3 regions of the Halomonas sp. BMC6 genome follow, and region 1 is predicted to be linked to each of the others. Evidence: riboswitches for the same ligand, from Rfam matches in the RefSeq annotation. Region 1 holds a riboswitch; each other region holds the start of a gene.
The links. A riboswitch is a leader RNA that binds a small molecule or an ion and turns the genes downstream of it on or off. The one in region 1 is predicted to bind thiamine pyrophosphate.
Positions count from the first base shown of each region.

Region 2: another riboswitch for thiamine pyrophosphate. It lies ahead of AB6K10_RS17790 (sodium:solute symporter); the one in region 1 lies ahead of thiM (hydroxyethylthiazole kinase).
Region 3: another riboswitch for thiamine pyrophosphate. It lies ahead of tenA (thiaminase II); the one in region 1 lies ahead of thiM (hydroxyethylthiazole kinase).

Region 1 is NZ_CAXNSH010000001.1:996,726-1,001,515, reverse strand. Features, by position in the region: gene AB6K10_RS04795 (cupin domain-containing protein) at 1-284, shown strand, start outside; gene AB6K10_RS04790 (DUF6164 family protein) at 281-646, opposite strand; gene gloA (lactoylglutathione lyase) at 648-1,181, opposite strand; gene AB6K10_RS04780 (DUF2237 family protein) at 1,388-1,762, shown strand; gene AB6K10_RS04775 (hypothetical protein) at 1,888-2,232, shown strand; TPP riboswitch at 2,282-2,373, shown strand; gene thiM (hydroxyethylthiazole kinase) at 2,398-3,207, shown strand; gene thiE (thiamine phosphate synthase) at 3,197-3,811, shown strand; gene AB6K10_RS04760 (LysR family transcriptional regulator) at 3,808-4,728, shown strand.
Region 2 is NZ_CAXNSH010000001.1:3,683,398-3,688,187, reverse strand. Features, by position in the region: gene AB6K10_RS17805 (CoA-acylating methylmalonate-semialdehyde dehydrogenase) at 1-339, shown strand, start outside; gene AB6K10_RS17800 (hypothetical protein) at 389-1,078, opposite strand; gene AB6K10_RS17795 (peroxidase-related enzyme) at 1,253-1,861, shown strand; TPP riboswitch at 1,906-2,009, shown strand; gene AB6K10_RS17790 (sodium:solute symporter) at 1,999-3,378, shown strand; gene AB6K10_RS17785 (diguanylate cyclase) at 3,453-4,790, shown strand, end outside.
Region 3 is NZ_CAXNSH010000001.1:1,663,520-1,668,309, reverse strand. Features, by position in the region: gene AB6K10_RS07900 (Ltp family lipoprotein) at 1-355, opposite strand, end outside; gene AB6K10_RS07895 (DUF2971 domain-containing protein) at 930-1,658, opposite strand; TPP riboswitch at 2,145-2,276, shown strand; gene tenA (thiaminase II) at 2,362-3,030, shown strand; gene thiC (phosphomethylpyrimidine synthase ThiC) at 3,057-4,790, shown strand, end outside.

The DNA.
Region 1 (4,790 bases):
CTGATCGTCGGCCCGGCATCACGTACAAAATGCTGCATACCTATCAAAGCGAGCGTATCAGCCTGGAGCGCTGGGAGTGTGACATCGTCACCGACTATCCTGCCCTACCGGGCGGATTGGAGCTGTTCGTGCTGGAAGGGTCGCTGTGCGATGCGGACACCGAGTACCCGGAAGGGAGCTGGTGCCGCTACCCGCCGGGGGCTGCGCCACGGCTTCGCGCAGGCCAGGCCGGGGTAATGATGTACGTCAAGCGCGGGCATCTGTCTGACGCTTCTGACGACTAGCGAGCTAGCCCAATAAACGGCAGCAGGGTGAGCAGAGCGATCATGAGCACCGCAACGATCACTAGCGTGACCTGCAGCGGGTGCGCCACGAAACGTCGCCACAACGTCGGCGCCTCATCGCGGGCCAACGCGTTTTCATGCGCTTTGCGCGCCTTTGCTTGCCGCTCGGCCTGATAGTGCGCCAGCACCGTTTCGGCATCGTCTCGCTGGGCAGGGTTGCGCAGCCAAATGGCATCGACTCCCAGGCGAAAAAAGCCCGCCTGGGTTTCGTACACATCGAAGCCATGCGCTTCCAGCAGCTGGCGAACCTCCATGGCCTCTTCGTCGGTCACGTGACGCAACCGAAACAGCAGATGCGCCATATCAATCGCCCATGGCGGCCATACGGTCTGCTTGAATCACTTCGATCCAGTAGCCGTCGGCGTCCTTGACGAAGATCACGTCCTTCATCTTGCCCTGGTCGGCGCGCTTGACGAAGGTCACGTCATGCTCATCGAACCACGCCTGCGCGGCTTCCAAATCCGGTACGCTAAAACAGATATGCCCGAAGCCCTGCGGCTCTGCATTGCCGTCATGGTAGGCAAAGTCCTGCTCGTTTTCGGTACCCCAGTTGTGGGTCAGCTCCAATAGACCTTTCTGGCTAAAGGTCCACGCGGTCCGCGCTTGGGTCTCTTCCGGCACGTTATCACCGGCCTCTACGTTAGCCAGGAAGTAGAGCGAGAACTGCATCTCCTCGAAGTCCAAGCGCCGCAGTACCTGCATTCCAAACACCTTGGAGTAGAACGCCAGCGCGCGCTCGGGGTCTTTGACCCGCAGCATGGTGTGGTTTAAGCGAAAACCCTGTGTTTGCGGGGCGGCTGGGGCAACGCCTGGATGCTGTTCACCTTGATACGACATGAGACTCTCCTTATGGGGGGTGACGCTTTCGTGGATACGGTGCAAATTCTTTGACGAACGTAGTACTTTGTACAAGGCTTAGGCTGCTAAGCGCCCGCCATTTGACCATCGCTCCAGCGCATCGGTCATAACGTGCGATGGCGCGTTTAATGTCTAGTTATGAGGGCAAGGCGCTTGGAATTCCAGCCCGGCCCGAAGGAGTCTCTATGTCCCGTGATCGAAACGTACTGGGTGAGCCACTCACGCCCTGCTGCCATGCCCCAAAAACCGGCTTCTACCGCGACGGCTTCTGTCGCGTCGGGCCTGACGATGTCGGCATCCATTCGGTGTGCGCCATGGTGACCGAGGAGTTTCTGGCTTTCTCCAAGGCTCAAGGTAACGATCTAGTGACCCCGCGCCCGGCCTTCGGCTTTCCCGGCTTGAAGCCCGGCGACCGCTGGTGCCTGTGCGCCCACCGCTGGGCCGAAGCAGCCCAAGTGGGGCTTGCACCACCGGTGATTCTCTCGGGCACAAACGAGCGCACGCTGGAGATCATCCCTCTGACCAAACTTCAGCAACACGCGCTGGATGCCGTGCACTGACCTCTCGGCACGCGCTCTGATCGAATGCGCCTGGAAAAACGATGCAGACCTTCTACACTTCTATCTCGATAGTTTTACAAATTCAACCGTGATGCCCTGCGAATGGCGTCAGATAGGAGAGCGTCATGACAGCCATCGATATGACCCTTGGCGATCGCCTGACTCTGAAGCAGCTGAGCCATGCGATTCAAAACGGCTTTTCCCCTATTGTCGAAGTCGAGTCCATGGACGGTATCTACAAGGTGCGCTTTCACCATGCCAACGGTGTATCGGACCTGAGCGACGCCGAAGGCCGCGTCAGTACCTTTTTGGGAACCGGTGAAATCCGTGACACCCTGGGCCAGCTTGGTCTGACCCACGGCGTGCTGACTTTCGCCGACCAGTGCGGCGATGAGATGATTGGCGTGTCGGGCCGTGCCATCACCCCTGATGAAATGCTTACCTACGGCACGCGCATCGCGTTTCGTTAAGTCTCTTCCGGCGGGGCTTTACAGCTCCGTCCAAGGCTAGGATAGTAGCCACCAACGACAGGGGCGCCGCCCAGCGGCTGAGAAGCACCCTTCGAACCTGAACCGGATAACGCCGGCGTAGGGAGTCGTGGTGCCTCTCACCACCTCCCTGGCCGGGAGGATACTATGACCTACCCCCCGCTTGGCGATATGCTCGCCGCTCTGCGCGAAACCACGCCGCTCGTCCACTGCATGACCAATTACGTGGCCATGAACAGCACGGCCAACCTGCTGCTGGCCACGGGGGCATCGCCCGCGATGCTGCACGCCCCCGAAGAGGTCGCCGAATTTACCGCGCTGGCAGGTGCGCTTTCTATCAATATCGGCACGCTCTCTACGCCCTGGGCCGAATCGATGCAGCTGGCGGCTCGCACGGCCAACGCAAGCCAAACGCCGTGGGTGCTAGACCCGGTGGCGGTCGGGGCAACCGCCTTTCGCCAGCAGGTGTGCCAGGCGCTGCTGCCCCACTGGCCCAGCGTCATTCGCGCCAATGCCTCTGAAGTGATGGCGCTCACCGGCTTGGCAAGCCAAGGACGCGGAGTCGATGCAACGGCATCCACCGATGACGCCGCTCAAGCAGCCATATCGCTCGCGCAACGGCAGCACTGCATCGTCGCCATGACCGGCGAGACCGACTTTTTGACCGACGGTACCCACCATTTCCGGCTGACCGGGGGCCACCCGTTGATGCCCCGTGTCACGACGCTGGGCTGTGGATTGAGTGCGCTGGTGGCCGGGTTCGTCGCCGCTAACCGCGAGCACCCGCTGACGGCAACGCTGGCCGCCCTGGCGTGCTTTAGCATCGCCGGGCATCGTGCTGGCCAACGGGCCGATGGGCCGGGCAGCTTTCAGGTTGCCCTCTTGGATGCTCTGTACCAGCTCACCCCGGATGATCTCTCGTCGCTCAGCCAGGTGGAGGCGCTCCATGCAGTGTGATCTCTCGCTCTATCTAGTCACCGATGCCATCCTGTGCGCGGACGCTGGCCTTGAGGCGACGGTGGAGGCCGCCGTCAAAGGCGGTGTCACCGTGGTACAGCTGCGCGACAAACACGCCAGCGACGCGGCGATGGTCGCCCAAGCCAAGCGGCTCAAAGCGCTGCTGGCGGGCACCAGCGTGCCGCTGATCATCAACGACCGGCTAGCCGTGGCCATCGCCAGCGGCGCCGATGGCCTGCACGTGGGGCAAAGCGATACCGCCGTACAAGAGGCGCGTGAGGTGCTGGGACCGCATGCCATTTTGGGGCTGTCGATCAACACCGTCGCGCAGCTTCGTAACGCGCCCATCGCGCTGTTGGACTATGTCGGGCTAGGCCCCATTTTCGCCACCGCCAGCAAGCAGGATCACGCTCAGCCGATAGGCTTCGATGGTTTGGCCGAACTCGTCCGCGCCTGCCCGCTGCCCAACGTGGCGATCGGCGGCTTGAAGGCGCAGCACGCCGCCCAAGTCAGGGCCGCCGGTGCCAACGGTTTAGCGGTGATTTCCGCCATCTGCGGCCAGCCTGACCCTTATCAGGCGGCGCTGGCGTTTCGCGCCCCATGAGCAAGCTCGATCAGCTCGCCGCCTTCGTCAAAGTGGCCGAGCTCGGCAGCTACACCCGTGCCGCCGAGGCCTTGGACCTCTCACGCACACGCGTCTCGCGGCAGGTCATGGCGCTGGAGGAGACGCTGGGCGCTCGCTTGATTCAGCGTACGACTCGGCGGCTGCATCTCACCGATGCCGGAGAGCGCTATCTGGCTCGCGCTCAAGCCATTCTGCTGGCCTTGGACGAGGCCGCTGCCGATGTCGGTAGCGGCACCAGCACCGTCAGTGGACGCCTGCGCATCAATGGTCCGATGAGTTTTGGTACCCGCTACCTTGCCCCGCAGGTAGCGCACTTCATGCAGGCACACCCGGCGTTAGACGTACGCTTGGACCTGAACGACCGTCGCGTGGATTTGCTGGAAGAGGGCTACGATGTCGCGATTCGCATCGGCAGCCTGCCGGATTCCAGCCTGATCGCCAAGCGTCTGACCCGCTGCCAGCTGGTGCTGTGCGCGTCCCCCGGCTACTTGGCACAGCATGGCACCCCTCAGCGCATCGAGGATCTGACCCAGCACCACTGCCTGCGCTATCGCAGCGGGCAGAACAGCGGCGACTGGCGCTTCAATCAGCAGCACGTCAGCGTCACGGGGCCACTAGAGAGCAATAATGGCGACATGCTGACGTATGCCGCCGAAGCGGGGTTAGGCATTGCCCAGCAGCCCAGCTTTCTGATTCATGAGAGCATCCAACGGGGGCACTTGGTGCCGCTTCTGTTAGACCTTCCGCCGACCTACCTAGACATACACGCCATCTACCCCGCGCGGCGCTTTCTGCCCGCCAAGGTGACGCGCTTCATCGACCAGTTGGTCGATGCCTGGGGAGACCCACCGGTATGGGAACAGGGGCTGGGATTGTCGCGCATTTCGCAACAGTGAAGTGCCAATCGGCGGGATTATCATCTCGCTCTGCTGACGTACAGTTGTCTCATCGCATCCAC
Region 2 (4,790 bases), 2.7 Mb from region 1:
CCAGTGTTGTGCGTCGTCAACGTCGAGACGCTGGACGACGCCATCGCTTTCATTAATGCCAACCCGAATGGCAACGGCACCTCGATCTTCACCAACTCGGGCTGGGTAGCACGGCGCTTCGAGACCGACATCGACGTGGGCCAAATCGGTATCAACGTGCCGATTCCAGTGCCGGTGGCTTACTTCAGCTTTACCGGCTCTCGGGCCTCGAAACTGGGTGACTTGGGGCCCAACGGTAAGCAGGCGATTGCCTTCTGGACCCAAACCAAAACGGTCACTGCCCGCTGGTTCGAGCCGGAAAACGTCTCAAGCGGTATCAACAGCACGATTTCGCTATAGCGCGCCCCGGGCGCAGTAAAGCGCCTCCTCGGCCGAGGAGGCGCGCAGCTCAATAACGTTCGAACAGCGGCAGGCTTTCCGAGAGCAGTTGGGCGATGGGACCCAGCTGACTTTCGTGAAGGACTAGCAAATAAGGCGCGTCCTGCTCCTCGCTGATGGGCACCAGCAGCGCAAACTCACCCTCCTCTAAATGAAACTCATGGATCTCGCGAGGGCCGTGGGGGGTGTCGCACTGGGAGCAGCGGTAGGTGTCATCTTCGCCGTAAACCAAGCGGTGGTACATCTTGAACAGCGTGTAGAGGGCGAGCCCACCTTCGAACGCGGGCCAACGGGCCGGCGTTTCGCGGATGTCGTCGGTCAGTGCGTTGCCATCTGCTTCGGCATCGGCAATGGCGTCGGCTAGCGGCTCGGCCAGGATGGCGGTTTGATCCGCAGGCAACGGTGCGTTTTTCTCGGCAGCCGTAGCGAAGCGCGTCACGGCAGCATCGAAATCTGTCAGGCTGTGCAGGGTAAAGTCGGCGTGCTGCAGGTCGGCGGGTTCGAAGCCACCGTTCTCCCAGCCGTGAATCACACGAAGCGTTACCTGACCTCGCTTCATGGGGCGGGCCAGCAGGGTGTGAAGCATGACGCGGATATGCAGCTGACGCTCATCCGTATCGTTTTCGAACGCACGGTAAGGGTCGGCGAACAGTTCATGCAAACGCCCTGGCGTGTGCTCTTTTGCTTCGGAGTATGACATGGTGGTTTCCCTGTTAGTACACCGCTTGGCTAATAGCGTACGGCTCTTATGACATTAAATCATTAAGAGTATGGCGAGCGTTAAGGCGTATTGAAAGACTCTTTAGTTAGCAATTTGTTACGAGTAAACGCCATTCAGCAGTTAGGCGCCACGTTACAAAAAACAGGAGTGCGTATGTCTGTCTCGATAAGTCGATTTACACTTCCTGAGACGCTAGAAGAAGTTCCCGAGGATATCCGGGAAGCCATGTTAGCGGTGCAGGAAAAAGCGGGCTTCGTACCCAACGTATTTCTCATGCTCGCGCATCGTCCCCAGGAGTTCCGTGCTTTTTTTGCCTATCACGATGCGTTGATGGAGCGGGCGTCCGATACGCTGACGAAAGCGGAAAAAGAGATGATCGTCGTGGCCACCAGTGCCCGTAATCGCTGTTTGTACTGCGTTGTTGCCCATGGCGCGCTGGTGCGTATTTATAGTAAAGACCCTTTGCTGGCGGACAATATCGCCATTAACCATCGCGTGGCGGGACTCAGCGAGCGTCATCGGTTGATGCTCGATTTTGCGCTGCATAGCGCCATCGAGCTGGGGGAGTTTTCAACCGAGTGGCAAATGCGCCTGGAAACCGTTGGGTTTACCCTGGACGACTGTTGGGACATTGGCGCCATTGCGGCCTTTTTCGGCATGTCCAACCGCTTGGTGACGCTGGCGGGAACGCCGCCCAACGCCGAGTTCTATACGATGGGGCGCGTCCCCAAACAGCCGGAGGAGAGTGCTCGACAGACCTGAGACTTTACTAATGCGCTAGTTTGATTGAGGATGTCGCCTCCATTCACTGTCGCCAGGGGAGCCCCATCGGGGCTGAGAATGCGCGTAACGCAGACCCTGGAACCTGATCCGGTTCGTACCGGCGGAGGAAGCGCGACATGCCTTACCTAACGTCTCTCGTATTAGGCGCAGCGTTGTGCTGCTTTGCTTTTTTGGGCCTTCGGGCCCGCTTTGGTGGCAGCTCGTTGGATGACTATGTCACCGCCCGCAATTCTCAAACCGCGTCTACCTTGGGGCTCTCCTTTTTGGCCTCGGGTATGGGGGCGTGGATTCTGTTTGCGCCCCCGGAAATTGGCGCGTTCGTGGGCCCCGTAGCGCTGCTGGGCTATGCGCTTGGCTCGGCGCTGCCTTTCATCGTGCTGGGCCTTTATGGCCCCAAAATACGCCAAGCGCTGCCGGAAGGGCGCAGCATCGCCGAGTTTGCTGATACGTGCTACGGCACGGGCGTGCGCCGCTTCGTCGCGCTCGTTTCCGTGGCTTACATGGGCTGCTTCCTGGCTGCTGAACTCACCGCCATCGGGGCGATTACCGCGCTACTCTCCGACGTGCCTCCTGCCGTGGTCATCATCGGGGTGGCGCTCACCACGCTGGTCTACACCGTGATGGGTGGGCTTCGGGCAAGTCTCGCCACCGACCGCTGGCAAGCGTGGCTGCTTTTGGCACTGCTGCTCGCCGTCGCCAGCGTAACGCTCTGGCGACTACCCAATATGCCGAGTGACGCACAACTCCCGTCGCTCCCCATCGGTAGCTCGCTCAGCGTCGCGTTGACGCTGGTGATCGCCGTGACGGCAGCGAACTTGTTTCACCAAGGCTATTGGCAGCGGGTATGGGCGGCCCAAGACGACGCGAGCCTGGGGCGCGGTGCCTTGCTGGGCGGCGGCCTGACCGTTCTGGTCGTCATGGTGATCGGTGGTGTTGGCATCATGGCAGCGATGAGCGGGGTCAGCCTCGGCGAGCCGCCCATGCCGTTTTTTGCGCTGCTTAGCGATGCCCCGGTATGGATCACGCTGCCATCCCTGGTCCTGGCCGTCACGCTGGTCACCTCGAGCGTCGACACTTTACAAAACGGTATTGCGTCACTGTGGGCCAGCGGCCACCGGCCCGAGGCCCTCAACAAAGCGCGCTGGCTCACCGTGGCCATCATGCTGCCCGTGATCATGATTGCTTTACAGGGGCTGTCGGTGCTGCGGCTGTTTTTGATTGCCGACCTGCTGTGTGCAGCGATCGTGGTGCCGGTGCTGCTGGGCTTGTGGCAACGAATGACACCGACGGCTGCGATCAGCGGTGGGCTAGCGGGGCTAGTAGGCGCCGTGCTGCCTGGCTGGCTGAGTCAAGGTAGCGTCAGCGCGGGAGTATTGGCCGCGACGTTCCCCGGTAGCGTACCGACACTGGGGCCGTTCGTGGGGGCGCTGCTGCTCTCCACGGTGGTGAGCGTGGTGTGGGCCGGGTTGACCCCGCGGCGTATCGCCGTGCGTTAAGTGGGGCGTTGAGCAGAAAATTCCGTTTCACGGTATGCTGTTAGGGGACTGATGACCACTTAGGTGTGATCGCCATGAGCCACCTGTTACCCCCTAACGAAACCGCCCGTTTGGCTGCGCTTAACGAGCTGGCCCTGCTGGATACGCCGAACGAGCCCGTTTTCGATCGCATCACGCGGTTGGTCACCGTGCTGCTCGGCGTTCCTAAGTCCACCATCAGCTTGATCGATACCGACCGTCAATGGTTCAAGTCGCAAGTAGGCATGGAGTTCTCCGAGAGCCCCCGGGACATGGCATTTTGCGCCTATACCGTGCTGGAGGACGAACCGCTGGTGGTCGAAGACGCTCAGAGTCACGAGCGCTTCGCTACCAATCCCATCGTGACGAAACCCGGCGGCATCCGTTTTTATGCCGGGATACCGTTGCGCAACTCCCATGGTCTAGTGCTTGGATCGCTGTGTGCGATGGATACGCAGCCGCGCCAGTTGACTCCTCAGGAACAAGCTGCGATGCAGGATTTGGCCGATATCGTGATCGGCGAAATTCATCTGCGCGAGCGGCTCATCAACGAGCAGAAAATTCGCGCTGCCACTCAGCAGTCGCTCACGGCGCTTCATCAAAGTCTTGAACAGCGTATTGAGCAGCGCACGCGTGAGCTCAATTTGGTGATCGAGTCTGCCTACGACGCCTATCTGAGCATCGATGCGCAGGGGCGCGTGTTGGACTGGAACCGGGCCGCCGAAAGCATGTTCGGCTGGAGCCGCAAAGACGCGTTGACGCGCCCACTCACCTCGCTCATGTTCCCACAGGGGCTGACCTGTGACGACGCCGCGATGCCCTTGACCTGCGACGCCATACGACGAGACGGGGTTCGCTTGCCGGTCGAGGTGCGGCTAAAGAGCTTTGAAGTGAATGGCCGCCCGCGCCGCAGCGTCTTCATCCACGACATTACCGAACGCCAGCAGCTTGAGCGTCTGCGTGACCAGCAGGCCCGAGAGGACGTACTGACGCGCTTGCCCAATCGTCGCGCACTGGATGAGCGGCTTCCCGAAGCGATGGCGCGGGTACGTCGTACCCTGGCGCCGCTTGTCGTGCTGTTTCTGGACCTCGACGGGTTCAAGCGCATCAACGACCAGCACGGCCACGGCATGGGCGATGAGCTGCTGCGTGAGGTCGCGCAGCGCCTTCAGAACGCCGTCCGCGAGACGGACTTCATTGCCCGTTGGGCGGGAGATGAGTTCGTCGTACTGCTCGAAGGGGTGACTACCGAGGCTCTTGAACCGTTGGCAAACAAGCTGATTCAGGTGATCGAAGAGCCGCTACACGTGGGGAGTGCCACGCTGCGAGTGAGCACCAGCATTGGCGTGGCGCTGTTCGTGCCCAACGCGGCTGAGACGCCACAGGAGCTGCTG
Region 3 (4,790 bases), 670 kb from region 1:
CCCCGTAGGTGGCTTGACTCTCGGTATACCCATCGCCCGCACTGGATGAAAGTTGCTCAATAAGGCCTTGGCAAGAGAAGCCCATCATATTGAGGTACTGCTGTGCAGACTTAGCCGCTTGCTTGTTCCAATCAATATTGAGACTATCCACTGCCACGGTTGCGTCGGCAACCTCATAACCATCGCCAAAGTCTGATGAGAGCTGCTGAATAAGCCCGCTCCGGGAAAAGCCCTGCATACTGAGATAAAGATTCGCAGATCTAACGGCATTATTCTGCGGCCCTGTAAGGCTTTCTGCCCATGTCGGCGTGGCGGCAAACAAAGTAATAATCATCACTAATTTCAAGATTTTCATTATTATTTCTCCGTTTATTTATGGTGTGGCTCGTATCTTTAGTTTACTCACAACAACAGACTCAAAGTCAAATTTAGAAGCTGGCCGGACGAGGAACACCGACAGCGCCACGATTATGCAAATACTACTGATCGTAGAAGGAGTTGCATATCGTCTAGTCCCGCTCGGAAACCGGGTTAACTTTCATGGTAGTAACGCCCTGATGTTTTGATCCGACAGATCGCTAGCCCACAGCTTATTCCATTTTTCACAGGACGCGATCCATTGCTCTGCTTTAAAAGGGGCTTCCTTCGCCATTTGCTGAAATGTTTCAGGCCCTTTCTCTTTTGCCAGGCTGGAGCTGATCCTTATAGTTAATCACCACCATGGCGTTCTGATCGTAGTTATAAACCTTGAAGCGCAGCATGCTGACCACCCCTTGCCTGTTTTCCCGATCCTACCAAAACCTGGCTGTCAAAGAGGTTTTTCTAAAGCCTCAATGCTTGGGCTGAGCCGCCAGGACGGAGCGCCTCATAGTGCCGGTCAGCTTCACCCATTGGTTAAATTGCTAAGCTCACGTTTAATCCGAAAGCAATCAAACCTCAGTAATATCAAAGTCGAAAGTCCCCGCGATGTGTTGAGCTTTTTTAAGCTCGACGTGTTGGTATGCTGGGTGAGAAAGGATATTCGATATAGTGTGATAGTCTTCAGGGCTAATTTTGTTGCCCAAAACTATTTCTTTCAGCGCCTGCGGAGGGAATGTATGCAAGCCTGCTTCTCCTGACACCAGCCTATATTCTTGCTCATACTGCCATTTCTGAGACTTAACCAATAAATTCCCGCGCATAAGTCTCGAAAGTTGCTGAGTATAGAATTCATCTCCCAATTCATCTGAATAGTTGTGTCCATCCCATGGACGCACAAAGCTACCTAGTTCCTCCACTAGCTCCAAAAAAATATCCTTGTAAGCTGGTTGATCTCGATACTCGACGTGATCGCTGATAAAAACCCTCTCGATATCGAGTTCTTCGGTTTCAAATCCTAAACAAACACCTCGATGTCCATCCGCATAGTGGGACCATAGCAGAGCGTCACGCGGCGTCTTTGATAACGAGTAAATACCGACACTTTGGACAAACCGCTCGACAGCACCGTTCAAACCCAATTCCTCACCTGTGTTTGGATCTTTGAACTGGTGGGCGTCCAAGAGGAAAAATAGGAAACACTTTCTTTTTTCAGGGTGATCATCTAACTTCTCGACGATCTCTTTGGCTCGCTCATATTCTTGACGGATGCTAATCGAAGAATCCAGGGGATCATTCAACTGATTCGCTCTTGCAAAGTAGAGCTGCTGATTAATCAGTAGCTCCCATGTCCTTTGCCCACTGTTTCTGTATTTATAGCATCTCATCAGATATTCGAATCTTTGCGGCTAAAGAATTTAACAGTGATTATACGCCCCACCACGAAACCTCAATGAACGCGACATCACAATGACTGAGGTTTCATAGCCACCAAATTGAACCTACCTCATTGATTCTACAGCGAGCAAAGAGAATTTTGGCGATGTAGCCAAAATTCGCGGGGTTGCGCGTTTTGCTCGCCTCAACAATACTGTTTTTATGAACAGCATTGATGAGGCACTCTCCCATGACACTGATGGAACGCTTCAAGGTAATCATGGGGATCAAGCACTCCACTCCATCGCCTTTTCTTGGCGTTCATTGCCTTAACGGCAGACAACCTCTGTACGCCCAATAAAATAGCCTACCCTTGCATCTCCCCCACCCGCCTCCTACACTGCGCTGAATACTGCTTGACGGGGTGCCGGTGGAACCGGCTGAGATCGCTATACGGCTGGCTGCTACAGCAAGTCGTCACGGCGGGGCCCGTTGAACCTGATCCGGCTAGTACCGGCGTAGGAATCAAGCGGTGGTTGGGGTGCGCCGTGTTCACCTGATACCTTGCCCCAACTCACTCTCCTTTCGCCCGTGCGCCGGTTCGCTGTACCACCGGAGGCATCCAATATGGGCTACCGCTTTACCGATCTCACCACCGCTTGCCAGGACGATTGGCGCGCTTATATCGAGCACGATTTCGTGCGCCAGCTGGGCACCGCTACGCTGCCTGAGGCGTCGTTTCGCCACTACCTGAAGCAGGATTACCTGTTCTTGATTCACTTCGCCCGCGCCTATGCGCTGGCGGCCTATAAAAGCCCCACCCTCGCCGATCTTCGCCAAGCCCATGAAGGCCTGAAAGCCATTGTGGATGTGGAGCTGGGCCTGCACGTGGGCTTTTGTGAGGAGTGGGGGATTTCCGAGCAGGAGCTTGCCGAACTCCCAGAAGCCCGCGCCACGCTGGCCTATACCCGCTATGTGTTGGATACCGGCAACCGGGGCGACCTGCTCGATTTGCACGTGGCGCTGGCTCCGTGCCTGGTGGGCTACGGTGAAATCGCCAACTGGCTGAACGAGCAACCTTCCACGCTGCGCGGCGCGCAAAACCCGTTTGACGCCTGGATCGCCATGTACGAAGGCGAGGAGTTCCAAGCCGCTATGCAAGCGGAGCTTGCGTGGCTCGATGCCCGCTTGGCGGATGTTACCCCCGCCCGTTTTGCTGAGCTAAGCAAGATCTTCCGCGATGCCACCCGCCTGGAAATCGATTTCTGGCAGATGGGTTTAGACCTCTCTGAATAATGACCAACAACGACAAGGACACCGTCATGACCAAGACCGTTAAAAGCAAAACCGCTCACTTTTTAGCCGAAACCGCCCAGGTAGATGCCGCCGCCGTGGCGCCGCTGCCCGGCTCGCGCAAGGTGTATGTGGAAGGCTCGCGGCCGGACATTCGCGTGCCGTTTCGGGAAATCACCCTCTCGCCCACCAAAACCAGCGGCGTGGATGAACAGAACCCGCCGCTGCTGGTGTACGACACCTCCGGCCCCTACACCGACCCCAGCGCCAACATCGATTTGCGCCAAGGCCTGCCGGAGCTGCGCCGTGCCTGGATTGAAGAGCGCAACGACACCGAGTTTTTGGATGGCCCGACCAGCCAGTACGGCCAGCGCCGCGCCAACGACCCCACTCTTGCCCAGCTGCGCTTTGATTTAACCCGCACACCCCGCCGGGCGAAAGCGGGCAAGAACGTGACCCAGCTGCACTACGCCCGCCAGGGCATCATCACGCCGGAAATGGAGTTCATCGCCCTGCGGGAAAATCAACGCCGCCAGGCGTTGGGCACGGCGGAGGTGGAGCGCATTCTGGGCCATCAGCATGCAGGCCAGAGCTTTGGCGCTAGCCTGCCCAAGGAAATCACCCCAGAGTTCGTGCGCGATGAAGTGGCCCGTGGGCGGGCGATCATTCCCAACAACATCAACCACCCGGAAAGCGAGCCGATGATCATTGGCCGCAACTTCCTGGTGAAGATTAACGGCAACCTGGGCAACTCGGCGGTCACGTCTTCCATCGAGGAAGAAGTGGACAAGATGACTTGGGGCATCCGCTGGGGCGCGGATACCATCATGGATCTCTCCACCGGCCAGAACATCCATGAAACCCGCGAGTGGATCATCCGCAACTCGCCGGTGCCGATTGGCACGGTGCCCATTTATCAGGCGCTGGAGAAGGTCAACGGCATTGCCGAAAACCTCACCTGGGAGATCTTCCGCGATACGCTGATCGAGCAGGCGGAACAGGGGGTGGATTACTTCACCATTCATGCGGGTGTGCTGCTGCGCTACGTGCCGCTTACCGCCAACCGCGTCACCGGCATTGTCAGCCGTGGCGGCTCCATCATGGCGAAGTGGTGTTTGTATCACCATCAGGAGAGTTTCCTGTACACCCACTTTGAGGAGATCTGCGAGATCTGCAAGCAGTACGATGTGGCGTTCTCGCTGGGCGACGGCCTGCGCCCCGGCTCCATTGCCGATGCCAACGATGAAGCGCAAATGGCGGAGCTGAAAACCCTGGGCGAGCTGACCCATATTGCCTGGAAACACGATGTACAGGTGATGATCGAAGGCCCCGGCCATGTGCCCATGCACCTGGTGAAAGAGAACATGGATAAGCAGCTGGAGTACTGCGACGAAGCGCCCTTCTATACCCTTGGGCCGCTGGTAACGGATATTGCCCCCGGCTACGACCACATTACCTCCGGTATTGGGGCGGCGATGATCGGCTGGTTTGGCTGCGCCATGCTCTGCTACGTGACGCCGAAAGAGCACCTGGGCCTGCCCAATAAAGACGACGTGAAAACCGGCATCATTACCTACAAGATTGCTGCCCACGCGGCGGATTTGGCCAAGGGCCACCCAGCGTCGCAGCGGCGCGATAATGCCCTCTCCAAGGCGCGCTTCGAGTTCCGCTGGGAAGACCAGTTCAACCTGGGCCTAGACCCGGACACCGCGCGGGAATTCCACGATGAAACCTTGCCGAAAGACTCTGCCAAGGTGGCGCAC